2 linked regions of the Undibacterium sp. KW1 genome follow. The protein of the gene in region 1 interacts with the protein of each later gene in a pairwise test. Links are inferred from orthologs where the notes say so. Each region holds a gene or a part of one and is shown on either strand. Other genes may lie near its edges.

Evidence for each region.
Region 2: the proteins of secD (region 1) and pheT interact in binary tests that used the Escherichia coli proteins (3 or more experiments, as listed by UniProt). The link is inferred for Undibacterium sp. KW1 from one-to-one orthologs.

Annotation. Positions count from the first base shown.
Region 1 is NZ_AP018439.1:1,039,449-1,042,645, forward strand. The notes cover bases 1-2,874. They hold secD (protein translocase subunit SecD), read left to right. Parts: upstream 1-435; coding sequence 436-2,313; downstream 2,314-2,874. Other genes in these bases: yajC (preprotein translocase subunit YajC), read left to right, coding at 30-356; secF (protein translocase subunit SecF), read left to right, coding at 2,347-2,874. Outside these bases: more of secF, read left to right, coding at 2,875-3,197. UniProt on the Escherichia coli protein: Part of the Sec protein translocase complex. Interacts with the SecYEG preprotein conducting channel. SecDF uses the proton motive force (PMF) to complete protein translocation after the ATP-dependent function of SecA.
Region 2 is NZ_AP018439.1:3,326,183-3,329,566, forward strand. The notes cover bases 19-3,079. They hold pheT (phenylalanine--tRNA ligase subunit beta), read right to left. Parts: upstream 2,732-3,079; coding sequence 305-2,731; downstream 19-304. Other genes in these bases: UNDKW_RS14950 (integration host factor subunit alpha), read right to left, coding at 19-262; pheS (phenylalanine--tRNA ligase subunit alpha), read right to left, coding at 2,806-3,079. In the rest of the region: more of UNDKW_RS14950, read right to left, coding at 1-18; more of pheS, read right to left, coding at 3,080-3,384.

The sequences.
Region 1 (3,197 bases):
TTCATTATTAAAATGACAGGAGTCTGAACGTGTTTATTTCCAATGCTTACGCACAAGCAGCCGCTGGCGGCGATCTCCAGAGCAATCTGCTGACTATGTGGCCTTTGCTCCTGATGGTAGCAGTAATGTATTTCCTGATGATACGCCCTCAGATGAAGCGTCAGAAAGAGCAAAGGGCAATGATGGATGCCCTGGCAAAGAATGATGAAGTGGTCACAGCAGGCGGTATCCTGGGTAAAGTAGTCAAGGTCAGTGATGCCTATGTGACCATAGAAATCGCCAACGGTACAGAAGTGGTCGTACAAAAGATGTCCATCACCATGATGCTGCCCAAGGGCACGATTAAAGCGATTTAATCAGCAAAACACGGCAACGCAGTCCAAAAATAAACTGGGCTGCGTTGTGCTTTTTTAGCTTCCAATTATTTTCCCCATTATGAATCGCTATCCACTCTGGAAGTACATACTGATTCTGATCGCCTTGCTGTTTGGTGCTTTGTATACTGCGCCAAATTTCTTTGGCGAATCACCTGCAGTGCAAGTCAGTAGCGGTAAAGCCACCGTCAAAGTCGAATCTGACATGGCTGGCCGTGTAGAAAAAGCGCTGGAACAGGCTGGCCTGAAAAGCAAGGATATCTCCTATGAATATAACGGTGTGCAAGGCACAGTCCGCGCCCGTTTTGAAGATACGGATACTCAGTTCAAGGCCAAGGCAGCTCTCGAAAAAGCCCTGAACGCTGATCCCGCTGATCCTACTTATACGCTGGCCTTCAACCTTTTGGCGAATACGCCAAAGTGGTTGCAAAATCTGCATGCACTGCCTATGTTCCTGGGCCTGGATTTGCGTGGCGGCGTGCATTTCCTCATGCAGGTCGATACCAAGGCTGTCATGAACAAGCGCATGCAAAGCCTGGTCTCCAGCGTGCGTAGCAATTTGCGTGAAAAAGAAGTGCGCCATGCGGGCTTGAACCGTGAAGGTGACCTGATTAAGGTCAAGTTCCGTGATGCAGAAGAACGTACCAAGGCCAAGAATGTCTTGCTGTCGCAGATGACAGATGTCGATTTGCTCGACACCGCCGGTAGTGATGGCGCCGACTTTGGCTTGCAGGTAAGTTTGAAACCCAAAGCACTGAAAGATGTAGTCTCGGAAGGTATCAAACAAAATATTACCGCCTTGTCCAAGCGCGTCAATGAACTCGGTGTTGCTGAACCTATCATTCAGCAACAGGGGGCTGACCGTATTGTTGTCCAATTACCGGGCGTACAGGACGTCGCGCGCGCCAAGGATATTATCAACCGCCTCGCAACATTGGAAGTCCGTTTGCTGGATGAAAGTGTCATCGGCTCAGTTGATGCCAATACCGCCGTTCCTTATGGCTCAGAAAAATTCATCTCCAACCGTGGCGAGTACCTGATACTCACCAAAGACCCTGTCATTACTGGTGACGACATTACCAATGCCACCTCCACTTTTGACCAGCACCAGCAGCCTGCTGTCAGCGTTGATTTGAATGGTGACGGCGGCAAACGCATGGGCAATGCGACCAGCTCACGCATAGGCAAGCGCATGGCGATCGTCCTGTTTGAAAAGGGCAAGGGCGAAGTGTTGATTGCACCAACCATCAATGATGAATTGCGCAATCGCTTCATCATCACAGGCATGGGCACATCGTCCGCTGCTGGTGACCTGGCTCTGTTGTTGCGCGCGGGTTCTCTGGCTGCACCGATGGAAATCATAGAAGAGCGCACGATAGGCCCACAACTGGGCGTGGAAAACATCAAACAGGGCCGCAATTCGACACTGTATGGTTTTATTGCGATCTCTGTTTTCATGATTGCTTACTACCTGATGTTTGGCTTCTTCAGCGTGCTGGCACTGTCTTTCAACGTACTCTTGCTCGTGGCGATTTTGTCACTGATGCAGGCAACGCTGACCTTGCCGGGTATTGCGGCGATTGCATTGGCGCTGGGTATGGCGATTGACGCCAACGTGCTGATCAATGAACGCATACGCGAAGAACTGCGCGCAGGCAAGACACCGCAAAAAGCCATAGAAGAAGGTTTTGACCACGCGTGGGCCACGATTCTTGATTCCAACGTGACTACCCTCATCGTTGGTCTGGCCCTGCTGGTATTTGGTTCTGGTGCGATTCGCGGTTTTGCTGTGGTTCACTGTCTGGGTATTCTGACTTCGATATTCTCGTCCGTATTCGTCTCACGCGGCGTTGTGAACTTCTGGTACGGAAGAAAGAAAAAACTGGCGTCCATTTCTATTGGAACGATCTGGAAACCAACAGACAACGCTGGCAAGTAAGCAGCCAGACTATCAAGAACACAGGAATTCATCATGGAATTATTCCGTATTAAAAAAGACATTCCTTTCATGCGCCATGCGCTGATATTCAATGTCATCTCTGCACTGACCTTTGTCGCAGCCGTGTTTTTCCTGCTGCACAAGGGCCTGCTATTCTCGGTTGAGTTTACCGGTGGTACGGTCATGGAAGTGACCTACCCCAAGGCTGCCAATGTCGATGCCATACGCCACAAGGTAGAAGAGCTGGGTTTTAAGGATTCACCAGTACAAACCTTTGGTAAGGCGCAAGACGTGGTGATACGTTTGCCAGAAACAAAAAAAGATGCCAAGGTCAGTGTTGCTGATACCGTGTTTGAGGCACTTTGCAAAATTGAAAATGGCAACCTCAGTAAAGTTCCAGCCAGTGCAGCGAATGGTGCGACCACAGAAAAACTCGCTTGTCAGGACGCTGCCAAAACCGAATTGGTCAAGCTGCAAAGGGTAGAGCTCGTTGGTGCCCAGGTCGGTGATGAGCTGGCACATGATGGTTTGATGGCATTGTTGTTCGTGATACTGGGCGTCATGCTATATCTGGCAATACGCTTTGAATGGAAGTTTGCGGTGGCTGCAATTGTCGCCAACTTGCATGACGTTATTATCATCCTGGGTTTCTTTGCCTTCTTTGAATGGGAGTTCAACTTGTCGGTACTGGCAGCAGTACTGGCGGTGCTGGGTTACTCGGTGAATGAGTCTGTGGTTATTTTTGACCGTATCCGTGAAAATTTCCGCAAGCAGCGCAAGATGTCTGTGACCGAGGTGATCGACAACGCGATTACCAGCACGATCTCACGCACCATCATCACTCACGGTTGTACCCAGATGATGGTGTTGTCGATGTTGCTGAT
Region 2 (3,384 bases), 2.3 Mb from region 1 along the record:
ACTGGAAATTGCCAAAGCCGGACAACTTGACGGCCTCGCCCCTTTCCAGTGCATCACGGATTTCATCAAAAAAAGTTTCTACCATGTCCTTGGCTTCGCGCTTGTTCAAACCTACATGTTCAAACAGGAGCTCGGCCAATTCTGCCTTGGTCAAGGTAGGCAATTCCTTTTCCGCCTGTGACCGCGCCCGGGCTTCCTGCATTGCGCGATTCAAATCAGCATCCAGCACCGACTGGAACTCGGCGGAAATTACATCATTCATTTCGAAACTCTTCTCAATTAATACTAACAATTACAGACAAGATCAACGCAGTTTGGCAGCAAATTGCTGACTCGCAGCTTGCACCAGGGCTTGCATTGCAGCCTCCACTTTATCGTCTTGCAGCGTACTTTGAGTATCTTGCAAGCTAAAGCGGAAAGCAAGACTTTTCTCATCTGCTTCCAGACCTTTTCCACGATATTCATCAAACAAAACAAAGCCTTGCACGATTTTACATGCTTCGTTCTGCTGCGCTTCCTGCTTGAAAACATCCAGCAGATTTTGCACTACAACTGTCTGTTTGACAACTAGCGCCAGATCGCGGGTGACTGCCTGAAACTTGGATATTTCCTGATATGAGGGCACTTGCACTTGTTGCAAGGCTGTCACATCAACTTCAAATACCACGGGTGCCAAAGGCAGGTCATATTTTTGCTGCAGGCGTGGATGCAACTCACCGATAAAGCCGATGACTTTACCTTCAAATTCTATGCTTGCACTGCGGCCCGGATGCAGGGCGACATGCTCATTCTTGACGAAGCGCAAAGAACCAGGTGCAAACAAGGCCTCCAGATCAGCCTTGATATCAAAGAAATCAACATTGCGGGTATCCTGGCCCCACTGCTCTTCTGCTACCGGGCCATAGGCCAATGCAGCCAGGCGTTTAGGCTGGTGATAGCCAGCCACTTCCAGCGGACCATCCTGCACGCCAGCATCTTGCAAATACACTGCGCCGATTTCAAAAATACGGACGCGATTCAGTTTACGGTTAAGGTTATAACGGGCATTCGCTACCAGGCTGCCTATCATGCTGGTACGCATGACACTCATCTGGCTGGCGATAGGATTAAGCAATTTAACTGGCGCATCATTGCCAGCAAAATCTTTTTCCCATGCTTCTTCAACGAAGCTGTAATTCACCACTTCCTGATAATCCTGGTCAGCCACGAGACGACGCACGGCAAACAGCGAACGCTGGTTTTCTGGTGCGATCAGCATGGCATTGGCAGCTACTGGCGGCAATGCAGGAATATTTTCAAAGCCATATACACGCGCCACTTCTTCGATCAGATCTTCTTCGATTTCTATATCGAAGCGATAAGATGGCGGCGTCACCAGGAACTCACCTGGCTGCTGGGTGAATTGCAAACCCAGGCGGGTGAAAATATCCGCAATCCTGGCATCATCCAGCGCCACACCGATGACTTTCACTGCACGTGCAGTACGCAGCTTGACTGGCAGACGTTGTGGCAGGTTGACGATCTGGTCATCCACCGGACCCAGCTTGACTTGTTCGGCACCACCACAAATCTCAACGATCAGGGCGCTGATGCGCTCTATGTGTTCAACGATAGAGGCAAAATCGACGCCGCGCTCAAAGCGGTGCGCTGCATCAGTGGAGAAATTAAAACGACGGGCACGGCCCTGTATCGCCTGTGGCCACCAGAAAGCGGCTTCCAGATAAATGTTTTGCGTATCCAGAGTCACGGATGTCGAGTCACCACCCATGATACCGGCCAGGGATTCAATTTCTTTATCATCTGAAATAACGCCAACCCAGTCATCCACCTCAACCGTATTGCCATTCAAGAGCTTCAGCGATTCACCAGCTTTACCCCAGCGCACTTCCAGGCCACCGTGGATCTTGTCCAGATCAAACACATGGGACGGACGGCCCAGTTCCAACATGACATAGTTGGAAATATCCACCAGTGCAGAGATAGGACGCTGACCACTGCGCTCCAGTCTTTGCTTCATCCATTCCGGCGTCGCGGCACGGGCATTGACGCCACGGATAACACGACCAGCAAAACGGCCGCACAGGTCAGGTGCGCTGACTTTAACAGGCAAAACTTCTTGCAAAGTGACTGGCAGCACGACTGCTTCCGGCAAGTGCATGGCTGTGCCAGTCAGGGCAGATACCTCACGCGCCACGCCGAGTACCGACAGGCAGTCCGCCTTGTTGGGTGTCAGCTTGATGGTGAATTTCAGGTCATTAAGTTGATAGTAATCGCGGAAGTTCTGACCGACTGGTGCATCGGACGGCAAGTCCATCAGGCCGCCGTGGTCTTCCGACAATTTCAATTCGCGGGCGGAGCACAGCATGCCGTAGGACTCAACGCCACGCAGCTTACCTATCTTGATTTCAAACGGTTTACCGTCTGCACCAGGTGGCAGGATGGCACCAACCATGGCGCATGGCACTTTCATGCCTACGCGCACATTCGGTGCGCCGCAAACGATATTCAAGAGACTGCCAGTACCTACGTCAACCTGACAGACATTGAGCTTGTCAGCATCGGGATGCTTGGCGATTTCGCGGATTTCCGCGACGACGACATTATTAAATGGGGGAGCAACCGGCTCCACCTCTTCGACTTCCAATCCCGACATGGTGAGCAGATGGGACAACTCATCCGAAGTCATCTTCGGATCGACCATGGTACGTAGCCAGTTTTCAGAAAATTGCATAATTCAGCCGTCTAATGTTGGATGCAGGGCGCGATGCGCCACTCAAAAATTCAGGGATGCGCTGTGTAATTCTTTTAGTTGAACTGCTTCAGGAAGCGCAAATCGCCTTCGTAGAACAGGCGCAAATCATTGACGCCATAGCGCAGCATGGTCAGCCGCTCGAGACCGGAGCCAAAGGCAAAGCCTATGTATTTTTCCGGGTCCAGACCCATGTTACGTACCACGCTAGGGTGTACCTGGCCAGAGCCGGACACTTCCAGCCAGCGGCCTTTCAACGGGCCACTACCAAAGGCGATGTCGATCTCGGCTGAAGGTTCCGTGAATGGGAAATACGATGGGCGGAAACGCACCTGCAAATCGTCAGTTTCAAAGAAGGCTTTGACGAAATTCAGGTACACGCCTTTGAGGTCAGCAAAGCTGATGTCTTCAGCAATCCACAAGCCCTCAACCTGATGGAACATCGGGGAGTGCGTGGCATCACTATCGACGCGATAAGTACGGCCAGGCGCGATGACTTTGATAGGTGGTTTGTTCATGCGTGCATAACGCACCTGCATGGGGCTGGTATGAGTACGCAGCAATAATTGTTTGCCCTGGCTATCTTTGCCATCGACATAAAAGGTGTCCTGCATCGAGCGTGCAGGATGGTTTTC